DNA from 3 places in the Streptomyces sp. NPDC051364 genome. Region 2 is predicted to be linked to each of the others. Evidence: predicted binding sites of a transcription regulator. Region 2 holds the regulator's gene; each other region holds the start of a gene.
The links. Region 2 encodes HrcA, which represses chaperone genes, less so after heat shock. Its sites were predicted from a motif close to TTNGCACTCNGNNNNNCNGAGTGCNAA; they were not measured.
Positions count from the first base shown of each region.

Region 1: groES (co-chaperone GroES) is a predicted target of HrcA. The motif match lies at 2,838-2,864, and genes of this name have one in related genera.
Region 3: groL (chaperonin GroEL) is a predicted target of HrcA. The motif match lies at 3,227-3,253, and genes of this name have one in related genera.

Region 1 is NZ_JBFBAH010000006.1:226,278-232,020, reverse strand. It holds gene AB0M76_RS15685 (FtsW/RodA/SpoVE family cell cycle protein) at 1-1,000, opposite strand, end outside; gene AB0M76_RS15680 (LCP family protein) at 988-2,028, opposite strand; gene AB0M76_RS15675 (ATP-binding protein) at 2,086-2,715, opposite strand; gene groES (co-chaperone GroES) at 3,010-3,318, shown strand; gene groL (chaperonin GroEL) at 3,442-5,070, shown strand; gene AB0M76_RS15660 (ester cyclase) at 5,161-5,743, opposite strand, start outside.
Region 2 is NZ_JBFBAH010000003.1:191,397-197,139, forward strand. It holds gene AB0M76_RS07925 (nitronate monooxygenase) at 1-883, opposite strand, end outside; gene dnaJ (molecular chaperone DnaJ) at 1,031-2,167, opposite strand; gene hrcA (heat-inducible transcriptional repressor HrcA) at 2,168-3,184, opposite strand; gene AB0M76_RS07940 (MBL fold metallo-hydrolase) at 3,323-4,048, shown strand; gene AB0M76_RS07945 (DUF3097 domain-containing protein) at 4,077-4,886, shown strand; gene AB0M76_RS07950 (Uma2 family endonuclease) at 4,864-5,442, opposite strand; gene hemW (radical SAM family heme chaperone HemW) at 5,543-5,743, opposite strand, start outside.
Region 3 is NZ_JBFBAH010000005.1:403,085-408,827, reverse strand. It holds gene AB0M76_RS13975 (glucosyl-3-phosphoglycerate synthase) at 1-577, opposite strand, end outside; SAM riboswitch class I at 774-923, shown strand; gene thrC (threonine synthase) at 941-2,215, shown strand; gene AB0M76_RS13965 (MoaD/ThiS family protein) at 2,250-2,528, shown strand; gene AB0M76_RS13960 (cold-shock protein) at 2,912-3,115, shown strand; gene groL (chaperonin GroEL) at 3,449-5,071, shown strand; gene AB0M76_RS13950 (phosphoribosylanthranilate isomerase) at 5,375-5,743, shown strand, end outside.

The DNA of each region.
Region 1 (5,743 bases), on a different contig from region 2:
TCAGCTCGGGGTGGCCTTTCCCCAGCCCCGTGCCCGACATGCCGCCGGTCCCGAAGCTGAACAGCGCCTGCGCGGACTGGTCCGAGATGACCCCCGGCGGCCGCTCCTTCCAGTAGTACGACAGCGGCTCCAGCCACGCTGCCACACGCCCCTTGACGTGCGGTTCCGTCGACCCCACCACGAAGGCCCCGACCCCCGCCATCAACAGCCCCGTCACGATCCAGCTCGTGCGCTCGGTGGCGACGTACAGCATCACCACGAACACACCGAAGAAGATCAGCGACGTACCCAGGTCGCGCTCGAAGACCAGCACCAGCAGCGACACGATCCACACCGTGATGATCGGCCCGAGCTGCCGCATCGGCGGCAGCCGCATGCCCAGGAACTTCCGCCCCGTCAGGGCCAGCGAATCGCGGTGGATGACGAGATACCCCGCGAAGAAGACCGAGATCATGATCTTCACGAACTCGCCCGGCTGGAGCGAGAATCCGAACAGGATGATCCAGCGCTTCGCCCCGTACGTGTCCGCGCCGAAGAACGCCGGCGCGATCAGCAGCACCAGCGCGACGGCCATCGTGATGTAGATGAACCGCTGCAGCAGCCGGTGGTCGCGCAGCAGCGCCACCACCGCCAGGCACGCGGCCACGCCGATGACCGTCCACTGCAGCTGCCCGGGGGCGTTCGCCTCGCCGCCGTACCGCGCGATGTACGACTGGTCGAGCCGGTGCAGCAGCACCAGCCCCAGCCCGGACAGCAGCATCGCGAGCGGGAAGATCAGCGGATCCGCGTACGCCGCGAACCGGCGCACGCCCAGGTGCCCCACCAGCGCCAGCAGCGTCATGCTGATCGTGAAACCGGTGAGGCTGGCGGGCAGCTCGCCGTTCATCGCCAGGCCGGCGCTCGCATGCCCGAAGACGGTGAGGGCGACGACGAAGACGAGGAGCAGCGCCTCGGTACGGCGGCGCGCGCCCGCCGTCGTGAGGGGTCTCAGTCCACGCACGGGATGCCGCCACCGTCGACGGCGGGGCTGCCGCTCGCGGTCGGAGCCGGGGCGGCGGCAGCCGGTCCCGGAGGCGCCCCCGGTGCGTCGCTCGGGCTCGGAGCGGCCGCAGAGGCGGAAGCCTCCCGTCCGATCTGCTCGGCAATGAGGCGCTTTATCTTCATATCGTCTACGACGTTTATGTCCTCGCCATGGTTCCTTCCGAACCGCTCGACGGGCAGGGTCGTGAACGCCACTTTCCCGCCGGACAGGTTCTTCGCCTGCTTCACGAACGACAGCAGGTCCCAGCCCTCGTCCGTCACCACGTCCTGTTTCGCGGCGTCGGCCAGCTTCATCAGCTTGACCGGATCGGTGAAGGTCCCGGCCGAGTTCAGCTTCTGCGTGGCGCCCGCCACGTGATAGAAACCGGCCAGGTTCAGTTCGGCGAAGTGATCGATCGGGACGCCCGGAAAGTTCCGTACCGTCTCGATCTGGGCCTTGCGCCCGGCCTCCCGCCCCTCGCGCTCCAGTTGGCGCCGGTCCTTGACCCCCTGGCCCGAGAGCCGCTCCTCCTCCTTCGCCTTCGCCAGCCCGTACGCCTTCTTGATCTTGTCCTTGCCCTGGTCCGGTATGCCGACGAAGTCGTCGCGCGGGACCGAGAAGGCCTTCGCCTGGCTGCCGTCACCGGGCACGTGGAGCAGGATCAGGGTGTTCGCGTTGTAGCCGCCGATGTCGGAGCTGCCGGCGTGCAGTTTGTCGAGGACCTCCTCCGGCAGCTTCTCGCCGTTCTGGTCGCGGCGGCTGTCCAGGCCCATCAGCAGGATGTTGGTGTCGCCGTACTTCGACTTCTCGGCGCCGTCGAGGGCCTTGGAGCTGCCGATGCTGCCGGCGAGGTCCCGGTACACGTACCAGGCGCCGGCGGCGGCCATGACGGCCAGCGCGCAGGCGGTGACGAGCAGGGTGCGGGCGATGCGGCGGGGGCGGCGCCGTGCCGGTTGCCGACGGGGCCGGCGGGCGGGGTGGCTGGTCTTCCTCCGGTGCGCGCTCATGGCAGTCGATGGTGGGGGAGGGGCGCTGAAGGATTCCTGAGAGTCCTGAAGGGACGTTCAGAACTCTCGGGACCGGCACCGGCACCGGGACCGGGACCGCGTCGCCGGTCCGGGCCCGCCCGTCGGCAGGCGCAGAACAAGGCGGATGCCTGGCCCGCCCGAGCGCGGCGGCAGGGCGTGCGCCTCGCCGCCGTGGGCGCGGGCGATCTCGCGGACGATGGGCAGGCCGAGGCCCGTACCGCCGCCGGCCCGGCCGCGGTCCGCGTCGAGCCGTACGAACCGCTCGAAGACCCGGTCCCGGTCCGCCGCCGGGATGCCCGGGCCGTCGTCCTCGACCTCCAGCACCGTCCAGCCGGCACCACCCGGGTACTCCGTGGACTCGGCGGCCGCCCGTACGACGACCTGCGTACGGGCATGCCGCAGCGCGTTGTCCACCAGGTTGGCCAGCGCCCGCTCGAGGCGCGCCGGGTCCCCGGCCGCCCGAGGCGTCGGCGGTGAACTGCCGCTGCCGGGCGTCGGACCGCTCCAGCCGGTCGAGCTGGTCCAGGCCGCGGTGGCCGTCGTGGGCGATGTCGACCCAGTGGCCGTCGGCGGAGAGGCCGCGCCGCAGGGACTCGGCGAGGCCTTCTTCGTCTTCGACCACGAGAATGTGCACGCCCTCAACTGCCACATACCGGTCGCGCTCACCCTCCGCTGCACGGTGCCCGTGACGGGCGCACGGCGGGCGCGGCCGGTGCGGCGCCGCTGCCGGGGGCGGCCCCCGGACCCCCGCGCCTCGAACGCCGGCGCGGCTGGATTCGCGGAGCGTGTTGGCACTCCGCTTGACCGAGTGCTAATCGCCGGAATAGTCTCGCACCTGGCACTCGCCACCGGTGAGTGCCAACACAGCGACGGGCAGGTCCGGCACCCGCGACGACGGATCCACCTGGTCGCCACCCAGACAGTTAGCCCCGTGAGATCTCCGAAGGGGGAGGTCGGATCGTGACGACCACCAGCTCCAAGGTTGCCATCAAGCCGCTCGAGGACCGCATCGTGGTCCAGCCGCTCGACGCCGAGCAGACCACGGCTTCCGGCCTGGTCATCCCGGACACCGCGAAGGAGAAGCCCCAGGAGGGCGTCGTCCTCGCCGTGGGCCCGGGTCGCTTCGAGGACGGCCAGCGTCTCCCGCTGGACGTCAGCGTCGGCGACATCGTGCTGTACAGCAAGTACGGCGGCACCGAAGTGAAGTACAGCGGCGAGGAGTACCTCGTCCTCTCGGCTCGCGACGTGCTCGCGATCATCGAGAAGTAAGACGCACCGGTATTTCGCTTCACCTGTATTGCTGAGCTGCGCCCCTGGTCACCCCGCTGATTGCCGGGCGGCAAGGGGCGCAGTTCGTTAAACCCGAGTTTTCGAGAGGGCTGAACCGCTCCCATGGCGAAGATCCTGAAGTTCGACGAGGACGCCCGTCGCGCCCTCGAGCGCGGCGTCAACAAGCTTGCCGACACGGTCAAGGTGACGATCGGCCCCAAGGGCCGCAACGTCGTCATCGACAAGAAGTTCGGCGCCCCCACCATCACCAACGACGGTGTCACCATCGCCCGCGAGGTCGAGCTGGATGACCCGTACGAGAACCTGGGCGCGCAGCTCGTGAAGGAGGTGGCGACCAAGACCAACGACATCGCGGGTGACGGCACCACCACCGCCACCGTGCTGGCCCAGGCGCTGGTCCGCGAGGGTCTGCGCAACGTCGCCGCGGGTGCCTCCCCGGCCGCCCTGAAGAAGGGCATCGACGCCGCGGTCAAGGCCGTGTCCGAGGAGCTCCTCGCGACCGCCCGCCCGATCGAGGACAAGTCCGACATCGCCGCCGTGGCCGCGCTCTCCGCGCAGGACCAGCAGGTCGGCGAGCTCATCGCCGAGGCGATGGACAAGGTCGGCAAGGACGGTGTCATCACCGTCGAGGAGTCCAACGCCTTCGGCCTGGAGCTGGAGTTCACCGAGGGCATGGCCTTCGACAAGGGCTACCTCTCGCCGTACATGGTCACCGACCAGGAGCGTATGGAGGCCGTCCTCGACGACCCGTACATCCTGATCAACCAGGGCAAGGTCTCCTCCATCCAGGACCTCCTGCCCCTGCTGGAGAAGGTCATCCAGGCCGGCGGCTCCCGCCCGCTGCTGATCATCGCCGAGGACGTCGAGGGCGAGGCGCTCTCCACCCTCGTCGTCAACAAGATCCGCGGCACCTTCAACGCGGTCGCCGTCAAGGCCCCCGGCTTCGGTGACCGCCGCAAGGCGATGCTCCAGGACATGGCCACCCTCACCGGTGCCACCGTCATCGCCGAGGAGGTCGGCCTCAAGCTCGACCAGGCCGGTCTGGACGTCCTCGGTTCCGCGCGCCGCGTGACCATCTCCAAGGACGACACCACCATCGTCGACGGTGGCGGCAGCCACGAGGAAGTCGTCGGCCGCGTCAACCAGATCAAGGCCGAGATCGAGTCCACCGACTCGGACTGGGACCGCGAGAAGCTGCAGGAGCGCCTGGCGAAGCTCGCCGGCGGCGTCTGCGTCATCAAGGTCGGCGCCGCCACCGAGGTGGAGCTCAAGGAGAAGAAGCACCGCCTCGAGGACGCCATCTCGGCGACCCGCGCCGCGGTCGAGGAGGGCATCGTCTCCGGCGGTGGCTCCGCGCTCGTCCACGCCGTGAAGGTTCTCGAGGGCAACCTGGGTCTGACCGGCGACGAGGGCACGGGTGTCGCGGTCGTCCGCCGCGCCGCCGTCGAGCCGCTGCGCTGGATCGCCGAGAACGCCGGCCTCGAGGGCTACGTCATCACCTCGAAGGTGGCGGAGCTGGAGAAGGGCCAGGGCTTCAACGCCGCGACCGGCGAGTACGGCGACCTGGTCAAGGCCGGCGTCATCGACCCGGTCAAGGTCACCCGCTCCGCGCTGGAGAACGCCGCTTCCATCGCCTCCCTGCTGCTCACGACCGAGACCCTGGTCGTCGAGAAGCCGGCCGATGACGAGGCCGACGCCGGTCACGGGCACGGCCACGGCCACAGCCACTGACCCGTCAGTAGCTGAACAGGCCCCGGTCGCCGCCGTCAACGCGGTGGTGACCGGGGCCTTTTCCGTGGGTGGGGCGTGCGGGAGGGGCGACTACATCGCGCCGAGTTCCTTCATCAGGCGCATGGCGTCGTAGTGCCACCAGCCTTCCTTGATCTTTCCGCCCTCGCAGCGGAAGACCGTCGTGCCGGTCATCGTGCAGGTCTTGCCGGTCGGGGCGATCCCCATGAACTCGCCCTTGTGCTTGCCGGTCCAGGTCCACAGGGTGGTGATGTAGTCGTCCTGCGCCATCTGGGCGTCCCGCGTGAAGGTGAAGTCGAAGGCGCTGCGCCACATCTGCACGTCCTCGTGCATGCCCTCGGGGCCCATCTTGTCCATGGCGTTGCTGATGTCGTGGTCGCGGTAGTCCGACGCGAAGATCTCGTCGGCGGTGGACATGTCGCCCTTCATCGCGAGCTCGTCGAACATCCGGTTCGCGAGCAGGGTGTTGAGGTGCTCGTCGCGGATGACGTCCAGGTTGGTGAACCGGGGCATCCCGTCGCAGAGGGCCACCATCTCCTGGAACATCTTGTCCGTCTCCGCGAGATGAGAGTTCTTCATGGCCTCTTCGTACGACGGGAATTCGACGACGTCGACGAAGTGCCTGTCGGATTCGCGGTCCCTGCCCACCATGGTG
Region 2 (5,743 bases):
CCGGGGCGTACGGCCCGTGCTCCCGCATGAACCGGTTCACCAGGCCCCGGGCCGGTCGCCCCGAGAACGCCCTGGTCAGCTCCGTGTGGGCGAACAGGGGGTCCGTGAGGGCCTTCTTGTGCAGCGGGTGCGCACCCGATTCGGGGCAGGCCAGGAACGCCGTGCCGAGCTGCGCCGCCTCCGCGCCCGCCGCCAGCAGCGCCGCGATCTGCGAGCCGCGCATCAGACCGCCCGCCGCGATGATCGGGAGGCCCACGGCCTCCCGTACCTGCGCGACCAGCGCGAGCAGGCCCACGCCCGCCGTGCCGTCGGCCTGCGGGTCGTCGCGGTGGGTGCTCTGGTGCCCGCCGGCCTCCACGCCCTGGACGCAGACGGAGTCGGCGCCCGCGGCCTGTGCGGCGCGGGCCTCGTCGACCGAGGTGACGGTGACGACCGAGTACGTGCCCGCCTTGCGCAGGGCGGCGAGGACCACGGGCGTGGGGCAGCCGAAGGTGAACGAGACGACGGGAACGGGGTCTTCGAGGAGGATCGCGAGCTTGGCGTCGTAGCCGTCGTCGCTGGTGCCGATGATGTCCTCGTCGGCCAGGGAGATCTCGTACCAGCTGGCCTCGCCGGCCAGCTGCCCGCGGTACGCCTCCACGGCGGCCGGGTCCACGTACCCCGTCTGCGGCATGAAGAGGTTCACGCCGAACGGGCGCCGGGTGAGCGCGCGCAGCCGTTTGATCTCCTGGTACATGCCGTCGGCGGTCTTGTAGCCGCCGGCCAGGAAGCCCAGCCCGCCCGCCTCGCACACGGCGGCGGCGAGCGGCGGACAGCTGGCGCCGCCCGCCATGGGAGCCTGCACGATCGGATACGGGGAGAGACCGTTCGGTGCGGAGGACATGCACTGCATCGTGCCATGTCCCGCCCACCGGGCCGAATCACGGCATTCGCCTGGCATAGTCCGCTTCAGCGGGCGCGTCCGGATCAATGCGCCGAGCCCGGTCCGGGGCATCCCCGGACCGGGCTCGTACGGGTGCTCGCGGGCCGGTCAGCGGCCGTTGAAGGCATCCTTCAGGCGGCTGAACAGGCCCTGCTGACCCGGCGCGAACTGGCCCATGGGCCGCTCCTCGCCGCGCAGCTTGGCGAACTGGCGCAGCAGCTCCTCCTGCTGGGCGTCCAGCTTGCCCGGGGTGGTGACCTCGACATGGACGATCAGGTCGCCGCGGCCGCCGCCGCGCAGGTGCGTGACGCCGCGCCCGTGCAGCGGGATCGACTGGCCCGAACCGGTGCCGGGGCGGATGTCGATCTCCTCCATGCCGTCCAGCGTCTCCAGCGGGCACTTGGTGCCGAGGGCCGCGGCCGTCATGGGGATGGTCACCGTGCAGTGCAGGTCGTCCCCGCGCCGCTGGAAGGTCGGGTGCGACAGCTCGTGGATCTCCACGTACAGGTCGCCGGCGGGGCCGCCGCCGGGGCCGACCTCGCCCTCGCCCGCGAGCTGGATCCGGGTGCCGTTCTCGACACCGGCCGGGATCTTGACCGTGAGGCTGCGGCGGGAGCGGACCCGGCCGTCGCCCGCGCACTCGGGGCACGGGGTCGGGACCACGGTGCCGAAGCCCTGGCACTGGGGGCAGGGGCGCGAGGTCATGACCTGGCCCAGGAAGGACCGGGTGACCTGCGACACCTCACCGCGGCCACGGCACATGTCACACGTCTGCGCCGAGGTGCCGGGGGCGGCGCCCTCACCGGAGCAGGTGGTGCAGACGACGGCCGTGTCGACCTGGATGTCCTTGGTCGTGCCGAAGGCCGCCTCGTCCAGCTCCAGGTCGAGGCGGATCATGGCGTCCTGGCCGCGGCGGGTCCGCGAGCGCGGTCCGCGCTGCGAGGCCTGGCCGAAGAAGGCGTCCATGATGTCGGAGAAGTTGCCGAAGCCGCCCGCTCCGAAGCCGCCCGCGCCGCCGCCGCCCGAGGAGGACAGCGGGTCGCCGCCAAGGTCGTAGACCTGCTTCTTCTGCGGGTCCGAGAGCACCTCGTAGGCCGCGTTGATCTCCTTGAAGCGCTCCTGCGTCTTCGGGTCCGGATTCACGTCCGGGTGGAGTTCGCGCGCGAGGCGGCGGAAGGCCTTCTTGATCTCGTCCTGCGATGCGTCGCGGCGCACGCCGAGAACGGCGTAGTAGTCCGTGGCCACTTACGACTCCGCCAGGATCTGTCCGACGTAACGTGCCACTGCGCGTACCGCTCCCATCGTTCCGGGGTAGTCCATGCGGGTCGGTCCGACCACGCCGAGTTTGGCGACTGCTTCGCCGCCCGAACCGTAGCCGACGGAGACGACGGACGTGGAGTTCAGTCCCTCGTAGGCATTCTCATGCCCGATCCGTACGGCCATTCCCGACTCGTTGGCCTCGCCGAGCAGCTTGAGGAGCACGACCTGCTCCTCCAGCGCCTCGAGCACCGGCCTGATCGTCAGGGGAAAATCGTGTCCGAAGCGCGTGAGATTGGCGGTTCCGCCGATCATCAGCCGCTCCTCGGCCTCCTCGACCAGCGTCTCCAGCAGGGTCGCGAGCACGGTCGACACCGTGCTGCGGTCATCCGGATCGAACGACTCCGGCAGGTCCTGCACGAGCTGCGGCACGTCCGTGAACCGGCGGCCGACGACCCGGCTGTTGAGCCGCGCCCGCAGATCGGCGAGCGAGGTCTCGCCGAACGGAGTCTGGCAGTCCACGAGCCGCTGCTCGACCCGTCCTGTATCGGTGATCAGCACGAGCATGAGCCGGGCCGGAGCGAGCGACAGCAGCTCGACGTGCCGGACCGTGGACCGGGTCAGGCTCGGGTACTGGACGACGGCGACCTGCCGGGTGAGCTGCGCGAGCAGCCGCACCGTACGGCCGACCACGTCGTCGAGGTCGACGGCCCCGTCGAGGAAGTTCTGGATGGCCCGGCGCTCGGGCGTCGACAGCGGCTTGACCCCGGCCAGCTTGTCGACGAAGAGCCGGTAGCCCTTGTCCGTGGGGATCCGGCCGGCGCTGGTGTGGGGCTGCGCGATGTAGCCCTCGTCCTCCAGCACGGCCATGTCGTTGCGCACGGTGGCGGGCGAGACGCCGAGCCGGTGCCGCTCGGTGAGCGCCTTGGAGCCGACCGGCTCCTCCGTCCCGACGTAGTCCTGGACGATGGCGCGCAGCACTTCGAGTCTGCGTTCGCTGAGCATCGCGCGCACACCTCCAGCTCTGGTCCGTTGTCTTGGTCATTGGCACTCTGATCGTTCGAGTGCCAGAGATCCCCCGCTCAGTGTACGGCCGGGTAGTAAGACCCTGGCAAGGGAGGCCCGCCAGGGTAGCGTCGCGGCATGGACGTGCGTTGGGAAGAGGCGGGCTGGGAACGGCTGACCGCGCGGAGCGGCCGGAGGCGGCTCCCGGTGTGGGATTGCACGGCGGGACTGGTGGTGGGCGACGAATCGGTGCTCCTGATCGACCCCGGTTCCTGCCTCCGGGAGGGGGCGGAGCTGCGGCGGCAGGCGGAGGAGCTGACCGGCCGCCGGGTGACCCATATCGCATTCACCCACGGACATTTCGACCATGTACTGGGGGCCGCGGCCTTCTCCGGGGCGGAGGTGTTCGGGGCCGTGGGCCTGGACGCCGTCCTGTCTGCCGGACGCGAGGCGCTGCGTACGAGCGCGGTACGGCACGGGCTGGCGGAGGCCGAGGCGGTGGAGGCGGTGGACCGGCTGGTGGTGCCGCGCCATCAGGTGTCGGGCGAGTGGACGCTCGACCTGGGCGGGGTCCAGGTGCTGCTCGCCAATGTGGGGCCCGGCCACACCGGGCACGACCTGGCCGTCTTCGTGCCGGGCGAGCGCGAGGCGGTGTTCTGCGGGGACCTGGTGGAGGAGTCCGGCGAGCCGCAGGCGGGCCGCGACGCCGTACCGGGGCAGTGGCCGGCCGCGCTGGACCGGCTGCTGTCGCTGGGCGGGGAGGACGCACTGTACGTGCCGGGTCACGGAGCGGTGGTCGACGCGGGCTTCGTGCGTGCGCAACGCGCCACACTGGCCGCCCGTTTCGGCGTGTCGGAGGCATGAGCGGCGCGCCTCTCCTAATGTCGGCCGAATGCGTGAGTACTCCCCCGACCTGACCCCGCAGTGGAAGCGCCCCAAGGCCGTACCGGAGGTGGCGGCCGAGCCGGACCTGGTGGTCGAGGTGGCCGGTACGGACTTCTGCGGCGCGGTGGTGGCCTGCGAGGCGGGCACGGTGACCCTGGAGGACCGGTTCGGCAAGCGGCGGGTGTTCCCGATGGAGCCGCGCGGGTTCCTGCTGGAGGGCGCGGTCGTGACCCTGACCCGCCCCTCACGGGCCCCTTCGGGCCCGTTGCGCACGGCCTCGGGCTCTCTTACCGTCCCGGGGGCGCGCGCCCGCGTGGCGCGCGCCGGGCGGATCTACGTCGAGGGCCGGCACGACGCCGAGCTGGTGGAGCGGGTCTGGGGCGACGACCTGCGGATCGAGGGCGTGGTGGTGGAGTATCTGGAGGGCATCGACGACCTCCCGGCGGTGGTGGCGGACTTCGCCCCGACGGCCGCCGCCCGCCTCGGCGTCCTGGTGGACCACCTGGTCCCGGGCTCGAAGGAGTCCCGTATCGCGGCGTCGGTGACCTCGTCGGACGTCCTGATCGTCGGCCACCCGTACGTGGACGTCTGGCAGGCGGTGAAGCCGTCCGCGCTGGGCATCGCGGCGTGGCCGGTGATCCCGCGCGGCCAGGACTGGAAGACGGGCGTCTGCAGGGCGCTGGGCTGGCCGGAGAACACCGGGGCGGCGTGGCAGCACATCCTGTCCCGCGTGACGTCCTACAAGGACCTGGAGCCGGTCCTGCTGGGCCGCGTGGAGGAACTGATCGACTTCGTCACGGTCGGCGGTGGGGCCTGACTCCCTGATACGTGCCGAATTCGCTGGTGTCCAACTCGATGCCGAGCAGTTCCAGCGGAAGCGGCTCACCGAACTTCGTGATCTGCTGGGCCCGGTAGTCGGCTTCGTCGCCCCTGCCGACCGGGATCGTGAGCAGGACGCAGTGCGCCACGACCGGGTCGATGATCAGATAGGCGGGCACCTCGCCTGCGGCGTAGATCGAGCGCTTGACGCCGTAGTCCCTGTCGACGCTGGTCTTGGAAACGACCTCCACCACCAGGGTGATCAGCTTGGACGGCAGGAGGCGACCCGAGTCCGGGTGGACCTGGCGATCGACGACCACAAGATCGGGGACGGGCTCGCTGGCCTCGTCGGTGACGTCGACGTCCTGGGTCTGTAGCCGTGCCCACCGCTTGCGCGGGATCTGGTCCTGCACGTCCTCGACGATCAGGTTGTGAACCAGATCGGGACTGGCCATCATCACGATTTCCCCCCGGAGGAGCTCGACCTTGACGCCCTCGGGAGGCTCGAACTGATCGAAGAACTTCGCCATCCCACGCTCGTCCACAGCGGTCATCTCCGTGGTCCTCCACATCCGCCGCGTACTGTCGACGGCAGCCTAGGGACAGAGTAGGCAGGCTCAGGCCGGTTCGGCGGGGATTCACCCTCGCGAGGGATCAGTCCACCAGGTCGCGGACCACCGCGTCGGCCAGGAGGCGCCCGCGCAAGGTCAGCACGGCCCGCCCGGCCTCGTACGGGGCCGGGTCCAGGAGACCGTCCGCCAGGGCGCGGCGGGAGGCCGCGAGGCCGGCCGGAGCGAGCAGGGACAGCGGGACGCCGTCCACCAGGCGCAGCTCCAGCAGGATCCGCTCCACCCG
Region 3 (5,743 bases), on a different contig from region 2:
AGCCGGCCAGCTGCGGCCAGTGGAGATTGAGGAGCGGCCGGGCGACGAGCTCGGTGACCCGGCCCCCCTGGCCGGGGGATCCCCCCAGGGGGCGGTCGTACATCGCCTTGACGAACTGCACGTCCGGCTCGGTCAGCAGCGGGCCGACGATCCCGGACACGAAGGCGGAGGAGAAGTCCCGCAGGTCGGCGTCCACGAAGCAGACGATGTCGCCGGTGGTCACCAGCAGCGAGCGCCACAGCACCTCGCCCTTGCCGTGCACGGCCGGGATCCGCGGCAGGATGTCGTCGCGGTGCATCACGCGGGCGCCGGCCTTCGCGGCCACCTCGGCCGTCCGGTCGGTGGAGCCCGAGTCGACCACGACCAGTTCGTCGACCAGCGGCACCGGCAGCCCGTCGATCAGATCGCGACGGATCACCTCGACGATGGCGCCGACCGTCTCCTCCTCGTCGAGCGCGGGCAGGACGACGCTGACCGTGGTGCCTGCCGCCCGCTTGGCGGAAAGCAGCTGGTCGAGCGGTCGGTCGGCCGCGGACCAGGAGCGGTCCGCAAACCAGCGCTCCACCTCTTCCAGCACGTTCGGCACTCCCTGTTTCCTCGTTCGTCCTCGGCGGTTTCAGCCGAAAAGTGATCCATCTCGCGGTTCGGACGGCTGTCTCAACCACCCGGACCTTCCGTTACAGTCTTGAACAACGCGAAGGACCACCGCATGCCGGGGGTCCCCGCGTACAAACGCCCGGACGCGCCATGGAGCGCGCGGCCCGGTGCCATACCGCTCATCCAGAGGGGCAGAGGGACACGGCCCGTTGAAGCCCCGGCAACCCTCCAGTCGGTTCTCGCGCTTGCTTGTAGCAGCGAGGTCCCCGGCTAGGGAAGGTGCCAATTCCGTCTCATGGCGAAGTGCGCCATGGGGAAGATGAGGAGAAAGGGCCTCGCCATCATGGCTGCACAGACTGTTGCCACCTCTGTCGATCTCGGACCTGCCACCGGCCTCTCGTGTCGTGAGTGCGGTACCCGCTTCGAGCTCGGACCCATCTTCGCCTGCGTCGAATGCTTCGGACCTCTGGAAGTCGCCTACGACCTTCCCACCGGGGACCCCGAAGCCCTGCGCGCCGCGATCGAGGCCGGCCCGAACAACATCTGGCGCTACGCCCCGTTGCTGCCCGTCCCCGCGGATGTGGCCTCCAAGCCCAGCCTGAACCCGGGCTTCACCAAGCTCGTGGACGCGGCCAACCTGGCCAAGGAGCTCGGCGTCACCGGCAAGCTGTACGTCAAGGACGACTCCGGCAACCCGACGCACTCCTTCAAGGACCGCGTCGTGGCCATCGCCGTCGAGGCCGCCCGCGCCTTCGGCTTCACCACCCTGTCCTGCTCCTCCACCGGCAACCTGGCCGGCGCCGTCGGCGCCGCGGCCGCCCGGGCCGGCTTCCGCTCCTGCGTGTTCATCCCGCACGACCTCGAGCAGGGCAAGGTCGTCATGGCCGGTGTCTACGGCGGCGACCTGGTCGGCATCGAGGGCAACTACGACGACGTCAACCGCTTCTGCTCCGAGCTCATCGGCGACCCGCTGGGCGAGGGCTGGGGCTTCGTCAACGTCAACCTGCGCCCGTACTACGGCGAGGGTTCCAAGACGCTCGCGTACGAGATCTGCGAGCAGCTCGGCTGGCAGCTGCCCGACCAGATCGTGATCCCGATCGCGTCCGGCTCGCAGCTGACGAAGATCGACAAGGGTCTGCAGGAGCTGATCAAGCTCGGCCTGGTCGAGGACAAGCCGTACAAGATCTTCGGCGCCCAGGCCGAGGGCTGCTCCCCGGTCTCGACCGCGTTCAAGGCCGGCCACGACGTGGTCCGCCCGCAGAAGCCGAACACCATCGCCAAGTCGCTGGCCATCGGCAACCCGGCCGACGGCCCGTACGTCCTCGACATCGCGCGCCGCACCGGCGGCTACGTCGAGGATGTGACCGACGAGCAGGTCGTCGAGGCGATCAAGATCCTCGCGCAGACCGAGGGCATCTTCGCCGAGACCGCGGGCGGCGTGACCGTCGGCGTGACCAAGAAGCTCATCGAGAACGGGCAGCTCGACCCGGCGCTGACCACGGTGGTCCTGAACACCGGTGACGGCCTCAAGACCCTGGAGGCGGTGGCCGCGGACAGCGGGCAGACCGCCACCATCCGCCCGAGCCTGGACGCGTTCCGCGCCGCCAACCTCGCCTGATCTCCCCCTGACACCCGGAAAGGCAGTAGCGCCCATGAGCGTCAACGTCCGCATCCCCACCATCCTGCGCACCTACACCGGCGGCCAGGCCGAGGTCACCGCCGAGGGCGCGAACCTCTCCGAGGTCATCGCGTCCCTGGAGGCGAACCACCCGGGCATCTCCGCGCGCGTCCTGGACGACCAGGGCAAGCTGCGCCGCTTCGTGAACGTCTACGTCAACGACGACGACGTGCGCTTCGAGGGCGGCCTGGACGCGGTGACGCCGGACGGCGCGGGCGTCTCGATCATTCCCGCCGTCGCCGGCGGCTGCTGACAAGCGAAAGCCCAGAATTGCCCCCTCCGCTAAAAGCGGAGGGGGCAATTCTGCTTGGTTGGGCGCGGTAGAGTTGGGGAAGTCCCCTCCGCTGTTCTTGCCAGCCGCATATGAGCGGGTCGAGCGAGGGTTGACATTGAGTCAATATGCAAGTGCGGTATGGGGCTTTGGCGAGATATGCCGGGTCCGAGTTGCCCGGCAATATGCCAAATTTTCACTCTATTTCAATGTATCCCCGTGTCCAGATTTCTCGTCGGATTGACCTGTTGCAGACAGCAGCGGTGCAGATACATTCAGCCCCGGTCGAGGCGTTCCGGCGCAAGTTCTGACCCGGGACCGCGAAGTGCGGTCCTGCGCAAGGGCCAGTAATAGGGGAGTTAGGCATGGCTCAGGGCACCGTCAAGTGGTTCAACGCGGAGAAGGGCTACGGCTTCATCGCGGTCGACGGTGGTGCGGATGTGTTCGTCCACTACAGCGCCATCCAGATGGACGGGTACCGCACCCTTGAAGAGGGTCAGCGGGTCGAGTTCGAGATCTCGCAGGGCCAGAAGGGTCCGCAGGCGGACATGGTCAAGCTCGCCGTCTAGCCCCGGCGCGATCGACCACCGACGCATACACATGAAGGGCCCGCATCCTTGAGGAGGGATGCGGGCCCTTCGTGCTGCCCTCGTGCCGGGGCCCGGCGTTCCCTCAAGCCGCTTGCACTCGAGGGGGTCGAGTGCTAATCATTGGCGTTAGCACTCTCATGCCGAGAGTGCTACTACACAGGACCGGGTCGGTGAGGCCCGCAGGGTCCGGCGGGAAGGAACCGCCGGGCACGCAGGCCGTCCGTCGCGGGCGCGGGCGCGGTCCGGAGCAATCCAACCCTCCCCACGCGCCGGCGGCGCAGGGGGAACCCCAGTCCTGGAGGACCACTTCAGATGGCCAAGATCATTGCGTTCGACGAGGAGGCCCGGCGCGGTCTCGAGCGCGGGATGAACCAGCTCGCCGACGCCGTCAAGGTCACCCTTGGCCCCAAGGGTCGCAACGTCGTCCTTGAGAAGAAGTGGGGCGCCCCCACGATCACCAACGATGGTGTCTCCATCGCCAAGGAGATCGAGCTCGAGGACCCGTACGAGAAGATCGGCGCCGAGCTGGTCAAGGAAGTCGCCAAGAAGACGGACGACGTCGCCGGCGACGGTACGACCACCGCCACCGTTCTCGCCCAGGCGCTCGTCCGCGAGGGCCTGCGCAACGTGGCCGCCGGTGCGAACCCGATGGCCCTCAAGCGCGGCATCGAGAAGGCCGTCGAGGCCGTCTCCGCCGCCCTGCTCGACCAGGCGAAGGACGTCGAGACCAAGGAGCAGATCGCTTCCACGGCCTCCATCTCCGCCGCCGACACCCAGATCGGCGAGCTCATCGCCGAGGCCATGGACAAGGTCGGCAAGGAAGGCGTCATCACGGTCGAGGAGTCCCAGACCTTCGGTCTGGAGCTCGAGCTCACCGAGGGCATGCGCTTCGACAAGGGCTACATCTCGGCGTACTTCGCCACCGACATGGAGCGTATGGAGGCGTCCCTGGACGACCCGTACATCCTGATCGTCAACTCCAAGATCGGCAACGTGAAGGACCTCCTTCCGCTGCTCGAGAAGGTCATGCAGTCCGGCAAGCCGCTGCTGATCATCGCCGAGGACGTCGAGGGCGAGGCCCTGTCGACCCTGGTCGTCAACAAGATCCGCGGCACCTTCCGGTCCGTCGCCGTCAAGGCTCCGGGCTTCGGCGACCGCCGCAAGGCCATGCTCGGCGACATCGCCATCCTCACGGGCGGCACGGTCATCTCCGAGGAGGTCGGCCTCAAGCTCGAGAACGCGGGCCTCGACCTGCTCGGCCGCGCCCGCAAGGTCGTCATCTCCAAGGACGAGACCACGATCGTCGACGGCTCCGGTGACAGCGACCAGGTCCAGGGTCGCGTCAACCAGATCCGCGCCGAGATCGAGAACTCCGACTCGGACTACGACCGCGAGAAGCTCCAGGAGCGCCTCGCGAAGCTGGCCGGCGGCGTGGCCGTCATCAAGGCCGGCGCCGCGACCGAGGTGGAGCTCAAGGAGCGCAAGCACCGCATCGAGGACGCCGTTCGCAACGCGAAGGCGGCCGTCGAGGAGGGCATCGTCGCCGGTGGTGGCGTGGCCCTGCTCCAGGCCTCCGCGGTCTTCGAGAAGCTCGACCTGTCGGGTGACGAGGCGACCGGCGCCAACGCCGTGAAGCTCGCCCTGGAGGCCCCGCTCAAGCAGATCGCCGTCAACGGTGGTCTCGAGGGTGGCGTCGTCGTGGAGAAGGTCCGCAACCTGACCGTCGGCTGGGGCCTGAACGCCGCGACCGGCGAGTACGTGGACATGATCGCCGAGGGCATCATCGACCCGGCGAAGGTCACGCGCTCTGCCCTGCAGAACGCCGCGTCCATCGCCGCGCTGTTCCTGACGACCGAGGCCGTCATCGCCGACAAGCCCGAGAAGGCCGGCGCCCCGGCCGGCGGCGGCATGCCGGGCGGTGACATGGACTTCTGATCGGCCCCTGGCTGATCGGCTGTTCTCGAACGAGGGCGGCACTCCCGTACGGGGGTGCCGCCCTCGGGCGTTTCCGGCCGCCCTGGAAGCCGGTGGTGTCGATCGCGAAGCCGAACGGCTCCGGGACCTGCAAGGGCTCCCCGAAGGACACCGTCGTACGGGAGCGGTATCCGTGCGGGGAGGGGTCCCGGAAGCAGGTGACCGTCCAGCGTGGGCCGCAGCTCGTCGCGCCGTGCGGGCACCTGACCCCTTCGGATGAGACGCTCCTTCACCGTTGACGGGGGGCTTTGGTTCACTGGGGGTATGAGCGAGCTGTTCGTGAAGATCTGCGGGCTGAAGACCGGGCCCGACGTCGACGTGGCCGTGGCGGCCGGGGCCGATGCCGTCGGGTTCGTCTTCGCCGCCGGGAGTCCCCGCACGATCGACGCCGCCGCGGCGCGGGAGCTCGCGGCGCGGGTGCCGGCCGGGGTGCTGACCGTCGGGGTCTTCCGCGGGCAGCCGGTCGAGGAGGTCCGGCGGCTGGCCGAGGAGAGCGGCGTACGGGGAGTCCAACTGCACGGGGACGAGGGCCCGGAGTACTACGAGGCGCTGCGCGCCGAGGGCCGGACCCTGCTGCGGGCCACCGCCGAGCACGTGAAGCGCTGCGGGGAGTACGGGGAGGACCTGCTGCTG